One region of the Paenibacillus sp. FSL L8-0708 genome, then DNA from elsewhere that is predicted to be linked to it. Evidence: riboswitches for the same ligand, from Rfam matches in the RefSeq annotation. Region 1 holds a riboswitch; the other holds the start of a gene.
The links. Region 1 has a riboswitch for cyclic di-GMP ahead of NYE58_RS05230 (glycosyl hydrolase). Riboswitches for the same ligand answer to the same signal wherever they lie in the genome.

Region 2: linked by a shared signal. The riboswitch ahead of NYE58_RS03695 (transglutaminase-like domain-containing protein) and the one ahead of NYE58_RS05230 (glycosyl hydrolase) in region 1 are both predicted to bind cyclic di-GMP.

Annotation. Positions count from the first base shown of each region.
Region 1 covers NZ_JBBPBC010000001.1:1,174,931-1,182,645, reverse strand. The annotation lists gene NYE58_RS05240 (discoidin domain-containing protein) at 1-2,138, opposite strand, end outside; gene NYE58_RS05235 (glycosyl hydrolase) at 2,190-3,710, opposite strand; gene NYE58_RS05230 (glycosyl hydrolase) at 3,862-5,412, opposite strand; cyclic di-GMP riboswitch class I at 5,425-5,504, opposite strand; gene NYE58_RS05225 (sugar phosphate nucleotidyltransferase) at 5,641-7,014, opposite strand.
Region 2 covers NZ_JBBPBC010000001.1:796,196-803,910, reverse strand. The annotation lists rRNA gene NYE58_RS03705 (23S ribosomal RNA) at 1-73, opposite strand, end outside; rRNA gene NYE58_RS03700 (16S ribosomal RNA) at 306-1,863, opposite strand; gene NYE58_RS03695 (transglutaminase-like domain-containing protein) at 2,231-3,040, opposite strand; cyclic di-GMP riboswitch class I at 3,054-3,134, opposite strand; cyclic di-GMP riboswitch class I at 3,209-3,291, opposite strand; gene NYE58_RS03690 (class D sortase) at 3,405-4,070, opposite strand; gene NYE58_RS03685 (GtrA family protein) at 4,173-4,577, opposite strand; gene NYE58_RS03680 (glycosyltransferase family 2 protein) at 4,567-5,547, opposite strand; gene NYE58_RS03675 (phospholipid carrier-dependent glycosyltransferase) at 5,645-7,423, opposite strand; gene NYE58_RS03670 (glycosyltransferase 87 family protein) at 7,413-7,715, opposite strand, start outside.

The DNA.
Region 1 (7,715 bases):
AGCTCATAGCTTGCTCCTGGTGCCTCCAACCAATTTAATTTTACAGCTAAACCTTTTGTTGCTGCGGCTTTGAATCCTTTAGGTGCCGACGGCTTTACTTCAGAGGAAGGCTGCATAATATACTGAACAGCCTCACCTGGAGCAAGGGTCTCCGTAAAGGTTAACGTAGGAGTAGCCTTTTTACCTGTTACATAACTTCTTGCTTTTTCATACGTATCCCCGTTTCCAAAACGTTCCCCTTCATACACCCCGTTTTTCGGCATAGTCACATTTACACTCACAGTTTGTGGAGTAGATTCAAAGTTAACGAAATTAACCAGCACCTTATTTGAGGTCGCTCCGCTTCCCGCAAGAGGCTTCAATGTAGAAGTATCCACGGCCCGAACATATACCAGCTTGTCGGCTAACACATCTTTGTTGGCAATTTGATAAGTTAGCGGAGCTCCATGTGTAGCATAGGCAAGACTGAGCCTTCTCATGATGCTGACACGTGAATCCTCATTTTCTTTTGTATAATAAATCTCTGTGGTCGCCGGATCATGCTCTTCTAAATTAAACCCGTATTTGAATAAACTGAAATCCTTAAAAAAAGCAGCATGCTGCACAAACATATCCGCATAACCAATATGTGCACGCATGATCCGGTCGAATACAGCCGCTGTCCGCTCCGTTGCCCCGTATTGATAGGCATCCACATGACTGTCCGAGGTACCAAATTCAGTGGTCAGCATTTTTTTGCCGAGTCCATTGTCTGCACCAGTGAAGGTCTTCAAATTCTCAGTAAAGCTTCCTCCATTACTAAAAATATAAGAGTCGCCGTAGGAATGTCCATTGGTCAAATCCGTAACCTTCTCCAGCTCCATACGTTGCTCTGGATCACGTTCCCAGCCATCCGGATCTCCACATTCCTTCCCAGTTCCCTTCTGATTACCGCAAGAATCCTCACTGTAGCTCGGCCAATATGCCCAGCCCGGAGCAACAGTTTGTAAATGGGGCGCGATTTGCTTGCCCTTTTTATTCAGCCAGTCCGCAATCGCCAGGTTCACTGCCTTAGAACGATTGAATAATCCCGGCTCATTATCTACCTCATAATATTGAAAATAGGGGCTATATTGCTCAAAATAATCTGTCAGCTTTTTCTCCGCGTCAGCAGGCAACGATCCATCTGCCTTAAGCTTAATATCACCAGTATGCAAATACAAAGCAACCGCCTGCATGTTGTAATCCTGCAATACCTTGTAATATTCCATCATATCCGAGCAGGATCTCCCGACATCACTGGCACAGCTAGTACGCATCACATTCCCGCTATAAGCCATCCCTAGCCATTTGATAACATAAGGCAAGTGCGTAACTGCACCTTCATCGAAATAAAATTGTTTATTATTCACTACTGTTCCCGTCAGTGTATAGCTGCCATGGATAGGCTCAGAAATTGGAGCGTTAAGAGATTCTAAACGGAGATTATCCCAAGTCCACCAGGAATATTCGTCTTCTTTGTCACTGCAATATAAACAGCGAACCGTTTGCAGCTTCAATTCATTCGTTCCTATCTTCAATTGCTCCTTGGGAATATATAATTCATAGGTCTTTTGAAAGTTATATTCGCTTTCTGTGCCAGCAACGCCCGCAATTTGAATGATCCCCGACAATTGATGATTGGAGAACACACTCATTTGCGGCACGGATTTATAAGCATCCAGAATACCTACGCTAAATAAGACCCCATTCTCCGGGATCTTATTTAGCTGATAGGTGATCGTTAATTCCGGCTGGGTCTTTCCATTCAAGCCTGCAGGCAAGCTCTGAAGAGCCGATGATTTGAGCACCGAAGAAGTAACATTAAATTCCTTCTTGCTGCCAGAAGTGCCACTCGCAGCGAATTCAGCTGCTGAGCCATCATGTTGTCCCAGATTCCAGATCACAGTACCATCCGGTATTTCTGCTGCAGCATCAGTTCCTGCAGATAGTCTCGGTATATTGGCACCTACCTTATAATCGTTTGTCCTATTCGTTCCGAAGACAGAGACAGACAACAGAAACAAGACGGTTAATGCGGCGAATTTTAGTAATAACAGTAATGGTTTGTTTGCAGATATCTTATTTTTTCTATTAGATATTCTCCTCGTTATTCCCATCCATAGGTCCTCTCTTTCTTCCGGAATGTCTTACCCTATCATTTCATTAGATTAAGGAAGGAACAATGCCCCTTGTGGAATTACCTGCTGCTTCTGGCGGGAACTCTCCCATAGCAAACGAAGATTGGCATCTCCTTCATTCTCATAATATTCAATTTGGATATCATAAAGCGTTCCGGCTGTGAGCGGGATACTTCCTTTATGAAGGGTTGCACTTTGATTTTTCCAATTGTCGATGATCAGCTTTCCGTCAATCCAGACACGGACTCCATCATCAGAGGATGCCGAAATCGTATATTTTTCACTGAATTTGGGTTTGAGTTTCCCTTTCCAGCGTACAGAAAAGTGATCTTCATTTATCTCTGAGGCAGGAGACCCGCCATGCCAATTAAAATCAATCTTACGGTCATTGCGGATAAGTACCGCTTCTCCCTCTAAATCAGTATTGTTATAGTATTCTCCAGTTAAACCCGTTAGGGTTATCGGAGTTACGGGTGCTATCGAAGGACCTCCTGTTGTGAGAACATAGTCCTCTCTTGATACTATAAACGAGTCTTTCATAAAGCTTTTAATTGACTGTAGCGTATTATTTTCTGTCAGTAATTTTCCCCAGGTCATCATATAGACCCATTTATTTTGTTTCTCAGTTAATACATCCGGGTTCGGCAGTTGCCCACTCTCCCCGATTCCGATAGGTTTACCCTCGGCCAATGCGAGCAGATCCTCATAGTAGGACTGTTTATAATCGTTATTGTAGATATCCGCAGCCAGAACATCGAGTTTATCCCCACCGGGATAATATGCAGCATATGGATCTGACCATTCATTCGGCGCATTCGGATTCCACACCCACAGTAGATTATTTAGCTTGTGTGTGTTTACAAAACGATCATAGACAATACTCCACAGCTCTGAAAAATTGTCCTTTTTCCCCCACCAAAACCAACCACCATTCATTTCATGGTAAGGTCGCCATAAGACCGGAACTCCGGCATCACGCAGCTGACCCAAATATCCAGCAACCTCGTCTAGATCTGAGATTAGCTTCTTATACTGAGCTGTCCCAGGTGTAACATAAGCATTAAATTTCTCTTGACTGAGACTTCTGTTTACATTGGACCACTCTGGAGAGGTTCCCGGTAAACTCTGATGGAAGGTCATGGCTACAATGCCACCCTCTTGATGCCATTCAATTGCACTGTCTATAACAGCTTGCCGCTGTTCTGCGATCGTCTCTTCGGATTGATTATTAATCGCCCCTAATTCATAACCATGTAGAACAGCATTTTGTCCCGAAGTATTCTTCAGCTTATGAACCAGTTCATCTGGACTTTCTAGATAATCATGCTGGCCGGACAAGATCCCTTTGCCACGTAGATTTACCAAATTACTCAGCAGTTGCTTGGCTTCTTCAGAAGCCGAAGGATTGCTTGGTATAGCCGGAGGTAGAGAGGAAGAAACACTCATAGCCTTCGGAAGACTTTTAACCTCTCCCCAAGGCAGCAAGGAAAAAATAATAAACACCGGTAACATAGTAAACAACAATCTGTTTTTCTTATAATATTTACGCAAATAAATCCTCCTTTCGGTAGCTGTACTGCCTCCACAGGTGTTAAAAACATACCTGTTATCGGACAATCGTCTTCTGACCTAATGAGGACTATAGCTTAGTAGCTCTGCAATAACGCAGAGCCACTAAGGATCGACCTTTAATTTTCATCAATCAGGAGACATCCGGAAGAAAAAGTGCACTTGCTGGAACTGTCTCTTTAGCTTGACTAGCACTTTCCCACATCAAGCGGACTCTCGCATCGCCTTCATTCTCGTAATACTCCACCTTGATATCATATAGCTGGCCAGCCTTCAGCGTTATAGTGCCCTTACGCTCAGTACCACTTTGCTTAGTCCAACTATCAATCACGGATTCCCCATTCACCCAGACACGGATACCATCATCTGAGGTAGTGTAAAATGTATATTGCTCATTATATAATGGCTTGATTTTACCGCTCCAACGTATGGAGAACCGATCAATCCCGAGGGCGGCATCCGGCGAGCCTTGCCGCCAATTGAAATCGATTATTGCATCAGTTCTGTTAAGAGCTGCTGCTCCCGACAACTGCATGTTGTTGTAATACTCTCCTGCAAGCCCCTTCGCGAGAGGAATTGCTGCCTCCCCCTCTTCTTCGGAAGGTGCCGGCGCTGGTGCGGCGCTAGGTGTCGGTGCCAGACCAGTATTTAATTTATCTCTGGTCAGGGTATAGTTGCTATTCATAAATGTTTTGATTGTGTCTGCACTGTTATTCTCGTAAAGCATTTTTCCCCAGCTCATCATATACGTCCATTTATTTTGCGATTGCTGAAGCTTCTCCAGATTAGGCATTTCACCATTTTCCCCGATCGCAATCGGTTTGCCTGCGGCTAGACTCAATAAGCTGTCATAGTATTTTTGCTGGTAATCATTTTCGTATATATCTGCTGCCAGAATATCTACTTTATCAGCACCTGGATAAGTTAGCGCATAAGGATCTGACCAAACATTGGGAGCATTCGGACTCCATACCCATAACAAATTATTTAATTTATGAACGTTAACAAAACGGTCATACATAATATTCCATAGTTTAGAAAAGTTATTTTTCTTCCCCCACCAGAACCAGTTCCCGTTCATTTCATGATAGGGTCTCCAAAGCACCGGAACGTTGGCATCGCGCAAGCTTTTTAAAGAGACGGCCACCTTATCAAGCTCAGCGATCAGATTGTTATATTGCTTGGTACCCGGTGTAACGTAACTATCGAACTCACTCTGGCTAAGTGTTTTTTTCACATTATCCCAGTCATAAGAGGTGCCCGGCAGGTTAGCATGAAAAGTCATAGCTACGATCCCGCCCGCTTTATTCCAGTTGATGGCGCTGTTCACCACACTTTGACGTTGCCAAGCCATCGTTGCTTCGGACTGGCCACTGATCGCACCCATTTCATAACCGTGAAGAGCCGCATATTGTCCGCTGGTTCCCTTCAGCATATTGTTAATTTCATCTGGACTTTCTAAATAGTCATGTTGACCGGCAATAATACCTTTTCCTGAGATCGAGTAAAAATAGTTAAGCAGCTTTACGGCTTCAGGTGAGGCACCTGGGGTAACTGGCGTTCCAGAATTTGAAGCAGCTATGACAACAGACGGCGAAATTCCAACAGCAAGCGGAAGTGCAGTCAGAAACAGGACGAGTGACAGAAATGCACCAAACAATCGATACGTACGGTAAGCTTTCAAAATAATCTCCCTTTCGGTAGCCAGGCTGCCACTCTTTCGAAGGCCCTATAGCTTTGCGTCCCTACCTTTCGATAGGTTTGCCTTTTCAATTTAAGAGAAATAATCTCTCTTACCGTAAGTATCGACGACAATTAATGATATATTAAGTGTTTTTATGACTTTTTTTGATAATTGAGTCAATTTACCTGTTTCAAGAAATTTTGAATTGGTTAAATAGATAGGTTAGACCTATGAAATGAATTGTTGTAGTTCTATATCATTCCAGTCTAAAGTAATACGTATGTTATCTTCTTCTACTAATTCAGACCCCGTCTGTACCTCTATAAACTCAACATCCGTCAAAGCAAGGATCGCGTGCTTCGTTCCTTCCGGTATACGTACCACGTCCCCAGCCTTCACATTATGTTTTTTCTCATTCAGCACAATACTTGCTTCGCCGCTGACGATTGTCCAAATTTCACTACGCTTGCGATGTAATTGATAGCTGATATTATTCCCCTCGGATATAAAAATCCGTTTGGTCAGCACTTCATTGCCTTCATCATATTTCACATAATCAATAACTTTGTAATGACCCCAACGGCGTTCCTCGTACATCGGTCTTTGTTCAAAGGTCTTCAGCACTTCTTTAATCCGTGGGCTCTCAGCTTTATGGGTAACTAGAATCCCATCCGGGCTAGCCGCAATGATCAGATCCTTCGCACCAATTACCGTAATCGGAATGTCCAGCTCATTAATCAAGCAAGTCCCCTCAGAATCCGCCGTCACAAAACCTTTTCCTACATGCTTGCTGCTCATTTCCTCTGTCAGCGTATTCCACGTTCCAAGATCCTTCCAGAATCCATCATACGGCTGCACCACAATATGTTCTTCTTTCTCCACCACTTCATAATCAAAACTGATGGAAGACAATAGCTTATACTGCTTCTGCAATTCTTCATATCCTAAAGGCAACCCTTTACGCTGCAAAATATCTAACAAGTACCCTAAGCGGAAGGCAAACACTCCGCAATTCCACAAGGCATTTTGCTCGATGAGCTGTTCTGCTTGTATGCGGTCAGGTTTCTCTTGAAAGTGACTCACCTTCATAAAACCATTTTCCCCCGCCTCTTCGGTGGTAGGAATAATATATCCGTATTTCTCTGAGGCATGTTCAGGAACAACACCCATTAGAGCCAGATTTGCTCCACTTTCCAGCATGGTCCCCTCAAGCATAGCTATGGTATCGAAAAAAGATGCTTCTACATAAGGGTCAACAGGCAATATTGCTACCGTCTCCGCTGGAGAAACACCTGCCACTGAATAAAGATAGGTAGCTGTTAAGGCGATAGCCGGAAAAGTATCCCGACGCTCCGGTTCAACGATAATCGGCACATGACTTCCCAGTTGGCTTTGTATCATTTCTACTTGGCCACGGCCGGTGGCCAGATAAGATGATTCTGCCATCCCTGCTTCCTCCAGCTGTCTCCAGACACGTTGTACCATGGATTCTGGTTCACCTTGAGGGCTTTCAAGTACCTTTAGAAATTGCTTTGAACGTGAGTCGTTGGACAACGGCCATAACCGTTTACCTGAACCGCCTGATAGAAGTACCATTTTCATAGAATGAACCCTCCTTGAATTATGGAAATCGAGCATATTTGAATTGTTATCAAAACGTCAGCTTCCACTTAGCCTTATTTCGAGCGGATGCACTAAAAAAATTTGTTAGGTAGAAACCACTCCAAGGGATTTTGGACTTCCGATCGCTGTTATCCTCAGATTTCCTGATTGAACCGCTTCTCGCGGTAGAAATCCGAGGATAGCATATGCTTTTGAAGCTAGCTTTCCTACGGAAATCTTTCGGGCGAACACTCCGTTTCTACAATTCCAAATTCCCTTTCCGTTCTTAACCTAACCAACTTCTTCTTAATACTTGATCCGTGCGTACCGGGCTGTACCAGCCGGAAGCAAGCACGTTTTTCTAAAGATTTGCTTCTGCTCCGGGGGAGGCAGCTGCAACTGCAAGAACAACTGCAAGAACAACTGCAACTACAAGAGCAAGACTAGTTGCCACCACAGAGACAGAGACAATGACAACTACAAATGCTACTGCGGTATATAATCAGAGTACCTAACTTTATAAATTGCTTAGAAACTTAAGATAAGGGAACGGAGTGACGGAGGGGAATTTTGGAACTGTAAGAGCGATAGCGTCCGCCTTTGTCTGCGGATTTCTACCGCTATCAGCGGTTAAAATCAGGAAATCTGCAGACAACAGCGGCTGGAAGTCCAAACATTCTCTGGAGTCACGGCTCATCCCT
Region 2 (7,715 bases), 380 kb from region 1:
TTTCGTTGTTCGCCACGTCCTTCGTCGGCTCCTGGCGCCTAGGCATCCTCCGTGTGCTCTTATTAGCTTAACCTTGATTCTTCCGAAGAAAAATCTCACTAATAACATTTACTTGTTTGCACAAGTTGCTAAAAGATGTTCTAAAACGCAAATTCGTTTCGGTATCCAGTTTTCAAGGATCAAGTCTTACTTGAGAGCTTAAACTCTCAAAACTGAGCAACGAGTGAGTAACAGGCCTAAACCTGAGTTTTGGAAGCTTAGCTTCCGATTTGAATGTCCTCATTGCAGAGAACGATTCTCCATAGAAAGGAGGTGATCCAGCCGCACCTTCCGATACGGCTACCTTGTTACGACTTCACCCCAATCATCTACCCCACCTTCGGCGGCTGGCTCCCTTGCGGGTTACCCCACCGACTTCGGGTGTTGTAAACTCTCGTGGTGTGACGGGCGGTGTGTACAAGACCCGGGAACGTATTCACCGCGGCATGCTGATCCGCGATTACTAGCAATTCCGACTTCATGCAGGCGAGTTGCAGCCTGCAATCCGAACTGAGACCGGCTTTGATGGGATTGGCTCCACCTCGCGGCTTCGCTTCCCGTTGTACCGGCCATTGTAGTACGTGTGTAGCCCAGGTCATAAGGGGCATGATGATTTGACGTCATCCCCACCTTCCTCCGGTTTGTCACCGGCAGTCACTCTAGAGTGCCCAACATTACTTGCTGGCAACTAAAGTTAAGGGTTGCGCTCGTTGCGGGACTTAACCCAACATCTCACGACACGAGCTGACGACAACCATGCACCACCTGTCTCCTCTGTCCCGAAGGCCGCTGCTATCTCTAGCAGATTCAGAGGGATGTCAAGACCTGGTAAGGTTCTTCGCGTTGCTTCGAATTAAACCACATACTCCACTGCTTGTGCGGGTCCCCGTCAATTCCTTTGAGTTTCAGTCTTGCGACCGTACTCCCCAGGCGGAGTGCTTACTGTGTTAACTTCGGCACCAAGGGTATCGAAACCCCTAACACCTAGCACTCATCGTTTACGGCGTGGACTACCAGGGTATCTAATCCTGTTTGCTCCCCACGCTTTCGCGCCTCAGCGTCAGTTACAGCCCAGAAAGTCGCCTTCGCCACTGGTGTTCCTCCACATATCTACGCATTTCACCGCTACACGTGGAATTCCACTTTCCTCTTCTGTACTCAAGCCACCCAGTTTCCAGTGCGACCTCAGGTTGAGCCCAAGGTTTAAACACCAGACTTAAATAGCCGCCTGCGCGCGCTTTACGCCCAATAATTCCGGACAACGCTTGCCCCCTACGTATTACCGCGGCTGCTGGCACGTAGTTAGCCGGGGCTTTCTTCTCAGGTACCGTCACTCCGGTAGCAGTTACTCTACCGGACGTTCTTCCCTGGCAACAGAGCTTTACGATCCGAAAACCTTCATCACTCACGCGGCGTTGCTCCGTCAGGCTTTCGCCCATTGCGGAAGATTCCCTACTGCTGCCTCCCGTAGGAGTCTGGGCCGTGTCTCAGTCCCAGTGTGGCCGTTCACCCTCTCAGGTCGGCTACGCATCGTCGCCTTGGTGGGCCGTTACCCCACCAACTAGCTAATGCGCCGCAGGCCCATCCCTCAGTGACAGATTGCTCCGTCTTTCATTCTTCTCTCAGGAGAAAAAAGAAATTATCCGGTATTAGCTACCGTTTCCGGTAGTTATCCCAGTCTGAAGGGCAGGTTGCCTACGTGTTACTCACCCGTCCGCCGCTAAGTCATTTTGAAAGCAAGCTTTCAAAATGACTCCGCTCGACTTGCATGTATTAGGCACGCCGCCAGCGTTCGTCCTGAGCCAGGATCAAACTCTCCAATTAGTATTGAAAAGAGCGATATGCTCATTTTGAAACATCTGACGAGAAAATTAATTCTCTAATTTTGGATTTCACTTACGTGATTTCCTACTCACTCGTTGTTCAGTTTTCAAAGATCAAGTTCTCGTTGGCGCCGTTTAATGTCTCAGCAGCAACTCTTATAATATATCATGTTGTTTTCAGAAATGCAAGCTTTATTTTTTGAAGCTTTTTATCAGCCTCGTCTGTATCGCCTGTACGCTGTCTAACAACGCTTACCTATAATACCCCAACTATTAATAGAAAAGCAACCCCTAATATAAAAATAAACAACTAGCTTAATAATTAAGCTAGTTGTTTATTTAATAGAGTTATGTTTCTAGCGACGAACTTAATAGTATTTTGCCGCAGTATATTTGCTTGAGGCTTTAATTAAATCGGTTTTCTTATCACTCTTTGCAAGTCCTGCATCCACTGTAGTATCAATGGTAACCCACTTCCCATTAAGCAACACTTCGTTCCATGCATGATATTGCGTAACGTAGCTTGTATTCCCCATTACCAACTTAGCAGGAACATCTACACTCCGCAGCATTGCGGCAAAAAGAGAAGCGTAATCATAGCAAATCCCTTTTTTAGTAGTCAATGTCTTATCGATGCTTGGAATATAATCAGTAGTTACACTATTAGCAAGAGAGTAATCATATTGTACATTCGCAACTACATAGTTATAGATCGCTTTAACTTTCTCTTCGTCTGTTGTTTTGCCTTGTACTAATTGTTTAGCTTTGACAATCGCTTTATCAGAAGAACTCCATTTCACATTCTGTACGGAGCCCAAATATACGGAATTCGAGTCACTCATGGTTACGTCTACTACTTCGGAATATAATGCTTTGTATTTATTGCCGGTTGTGTTCTCCAGAACAGAAACCTTATAAGTCCCATTTCCTTGTTGCAAAGGGAAGTCCTCAGCTTGTCCAGAAGCATACAAGTTATATGTATAGCTGCTGTTATCTTTGGTGATCATGAGTTTGATTCTTTTATCTTTCGGAATATCATAGTTAATACCAATAACACCTTGAGCCACTTTGGATGTAATCAACCAGCTGGCATCTGCACTTGCAGCTTGAGCTGTACTTACCGGAACTGAAGTCGTTAGGACGAACAACGCCACCAGCATAAAATAAACCTTTTTCACGGATAAAACTCCTTTCGGTAGCTGGCTGCCATCCTTTCGGGAAGGCCCTTTAGCTTTGCGTCCCTACCTTTCGATAGGTTTGCCGTTATCGTATAAGCTCTATCTGTTCTAGCTTTACTAGATATAATTGATAGAATCCATTTGAAACAAACAAAAAAAGCCTCTTCATTCGGTAGCTGGCTGCCATCCTTTCGGGAAAAGGCCCTTTAGCTTTGCGTCCCTACCTTTCGGAAGGTTTGCCGTTATCGTGTTTAGCTTTCATAGTATAATACTATCATATTTATAGTTGTGAACAAGACCTAATTTACTAGATTACCCATTATTTTATAAATATCTCCCGGTATTTGTGTTTTCTTGTCATTCACTATTCTCCTTTTGTTAATTTGGCATGAACAATCAGCCGATGCGTTGGATTCACTAGCGGATCACATGTAATCAGAGTAAGAATCTTATCCTTGTCATTCCCGTCAAGAACGGAGACATCACTCGGATCTACAACAGAAATATCATACACCTCATAGTTAAACACCTGATCACTAGTCTTTACCGTGATAACATCCCCCACAACAACCTCATTCAATCTGTTAAACAAACGACCCGTAGTTCGAGCCCGATGCGCCGCGATTGCAGCATTCCCGATCTCTCCAAGGGGTGCCGTTTCTTTCATATGGGCTGCAGCATGTTTCATATTAGCTTTTGTAGCCCCTTCTAATACAGGCAGCTTCAAATCAATCTTATCGATTTCAATTAATGCGATTACTTTGCCACCGACTGCAATCTCCGGTTCAGGCTTTTCTGTCTCTTGGGGTTGGGGCTGTGCCTGGGCATCCAGAACCGATTCCTCTGCTAACAGCTGAGTAACTTCAGCATACCTGCTCTTCAGATCTGGCTGGGGAGTACTATCGGCAGTGCTTAGTTCAGCCGTTTCTAATAACTTCTCCTGCTGCCTGTCGTTGTACCACTCGTTAGCTGTCGGATATAACATGATAAGTATCCCAGCCAGTATGAGTAGATAGGAGAATTTACGCAATGTTATTCACCTCCGTATATTGTTTCTATGGTTATATACAAATCAAGCAGAAACAGCTACTTGCCTTTAAGCATAGCAACTCCTTCTGCCTGAAATTAATGTTTAAAATACCCATTTACGACTTCCAAAGAAATTGATGATCACCGTGATAAAGGTAACCAGCACCTTGGAGATCAAGACTTGAATACCTAGTTTGTCTGTCAACAGATGCATTAACAACAGTGATATTCCGAGCACTACCAGATTCAGCACGATAAACTTGACCAGCTGTACGCGGTCGAAGCCTTCTTTATTCCCCCGGTTGCGATCACGAAAGGTAACTTTTTTATTCAAAATAAAGCTATTCGCCGTGCCTGCACTATAGGAGATCACCTGCGCCAATGCGTATACCATCCCTAGTGAATTCAACAATGTGAAAATCACAAAATCAATAAGCGTATTGAGCAAACCTACGGCATTAAATTTGAGGAACTGTATGAATGCAGCGCGCAAGTTCTTATCTGACATCATTGTGGTCCTTCCGGCGGTCCAGTTGTTCTTCGTTCTGGTAGCCTTTAGTCTCACTAACAATATATAGCGGTCTATCTTTAGACTCGTCATAAATCCGTCCGATATACTCCCCAATCACACCCAACAGCATCAGAACAATACCGTTAAAGAGCAGATTGACACCTACAATGGAAGCCCAGCCCGGAACCGTCCAGGAGGTGAAAAATATCCTTTGGAACAAGACGAAAAATAAATAGAGAAAGCTAGAGAATGAAAGGAAGAATCCAATATACGTAGCAATCTTAAGCGGCTTATGTGAAAAAGAGGTGATGCCATCTAACGCAAAACGAATCATTTTCTTCAGCGGATATTTGGTTTCTCCGGCAAAACGTTCTTCCCGTTCATATTCCACCATAGTCTGCTTGAAGCCAACCCAGCTCACCAAACCTCTGACATAGCGGTTCTTTTCTTTAAGTCCCCGCAGGACATCACATACCTTACGGTCAATAAGACGGAAATCGCCTGTATCCGTAGGAATATCTACACTTGTCATACTGCTGAGCAGGCGGTAAAAAAGCTTCGCGGTGACCTTTTTGAACATCGTTTCTCCGTGGCGCTTCAGGCGTTTCGCATATACAACGTCGTAGCCCTCTTTCCACTTCTCGATCATTTGCAGAATGACCTCCGGAGGATCCTGAAGATCAGCGTCAATAACAACAACCGCTTGACCTTCGGCATAGTCCATGCCAGCTGTAATCGCTACCTGATGTCCGAAATTACGCGAGAAGTCAATCAGCTTGACATGCTCGTCTCGTTCACAGATCTCCCGAATCATCTGGGCGGAACGATCACGACTGCCGTCATTGACGAAGACCAGCTCATAAGTATCGCCACACTCGTCCATTACTTTTTTCAAACGTTCATAAGTATGGCTAATTACTTGCTCCTCATTGAACATGGGTACAATCACACTATATCTGGCTTTCACCTTTATTCCTCCTACAAGCTTTTTGGAGCGTTACATCCATCTACACTTCATAATAACGCTGCATGCATAAACTTATTTTATAGATTTTTATTAAATCCTAGAAAACCCAAGTAGGGAACCAACGCAGCATATCTTTCACGTAATCTCCACTGACCTGCATCCCTGACAGTACCGGGTAGAAAGCAATAAAGAGCAGCAAAGCAACAGCTACATAGACATACTGTACGTAACGGGCCTCAGGGAATTTAGTATCCAACAACTTCATTATATATACAATACCAAGAATCATAAATGGCACCATAGCAAAATAATGGTAAATAAATGTTTCTCTTGGGACAAGCATCCACGGAACATATTGCGAGAAGAAGGCAATCCAAATCATGTAGAGATTCTTATCTTTACGTTTCAGCGTAATCCACAGTGTTGCCAGCATCGCAAAAATACCCGTCCACCAGATAAGAGGATTCCCCATAGTCACTATACTGCTGACCTGACCTTCCGGCAAACCTTCACCGCCACTAAAGAACCAGACCGGTCTCTTCATAAACGGCCATTGCCACCATGAGGAAGCAAAGGGATGTGTAGCTACAAGCTGACTGTGGTAGTTGTACATATTCTTTTGGGAATCAATCAAACCTTTTATAGTGAAGCCCTCTGCTGATGCAGATAACCCCGGCACAAAAGATAAGCTATAAATAATTACTGGAATAATTACAAAGAACCCGATACAACTAGCCAACGTAATAATAGTCTTTTTCCAAAAAGAATCTACTGCTTCACGACAGGTGCTCAGCAATTCCTTGTCTTTAATCTTCCCCTCTGCCAGCAGGCGTCCGGAGGCTTGGTATTCTCTGTAGCGTTCAAAAAGGGAGATAGCCAGCATAATGGCCAGCCCTGCTCCTCCATAGAGCACAATCCATTTCGAAGCTACGCCGATTCCGAAGAATAAGCCAGACCAGAATAACGGAATTAATGTTTTTCTTAAAGGCTGCTTGTAGAAATTCATTGTGTAATACCGCTGCATAAAATAGAACATCAACATAATGAAGAATACTCCGTATACGTCAATCGTGGAGATTCTTGTCTGTGTGAAATGCATGAAATCCAGTGCAAACAATCCTGCCGCGAGGGCGGCGTATTTGCTTTTCTTAAACAAACGAAGCGCCATTACATATATGAGAGGTAACATGGCAACTCCGAACAATGTTCCGATAATACGCCAGCCGAATGGATTGACCCCGAACAGCTCCATACCTATGGCAATTAACAGCTTACCAAGCGGTGGATGCGTATTCTCGTAAGGCACAATCCCGTGCGTATATTCATAAGCTGTTCGCGCATGATAGATCTCGTCAAAATAAGTGCTATTCATAAAGTTAGAATATTCCGGAATGAGCGCCTGCTCGTCAAAAAGATTGGCCGCTGCTCCTCTTTTAGGTACAGCGTTAGCATCCGGTGTCACACCGGCAATAGGAAGGGGGATTCTTTCTCCCCCCTGCTCATAAAAGGCCATTTCGTTCAAAGTGAACCCTGGAGAGGTAACTGTTAACTTCACATATCTCGCTGTAACGTTCAGGGGTTGGCTTTTCCAGATGAAGACATTCCCAACATCCTCACTGACATCCATCGGACTGCTCCAGACCTCAGGATTGTCGCTGAATTCCAGCTTGAACTTACCCGTGCCCACGCCACCAAAGATATTGACCCGTTCCAATGGTTTACTCTGCCCCAAATCTACATAGAAGCTTTCACCACTGGCAGCAGGCTCCCATAAGGTCTCTGGAGATTTAGTAGAGCCAAGATTATATAAAGCAAGCGCTGCGTAAACGGCCGTGATAGCTATTATGCATATCCAATCTATACGCTTAAACTTCATCGTTAAATCGCCCTCCCTTCTGATGCAGTTTAATTTGCCCGACAACTCTCAAATCTTCTTCATACTGTTCTTCCGGTGTAATTGGCGCTGGAAGAGGTTTTATTCCCTTGCGGACATACAAATCGTATCCGATATTCAGCATATAAAGCAGCAATGCTAGATTAGCTATAGCAGTCACTAATACGATTCCGTCTGCACCCGGGCTAACATCTGCATTCAGGTGGGATAAGGTGTACGCCACATTGATGTATTGCGTTAAGCTGAATCCGAGAAATAGCGATAAAAAGCGGCG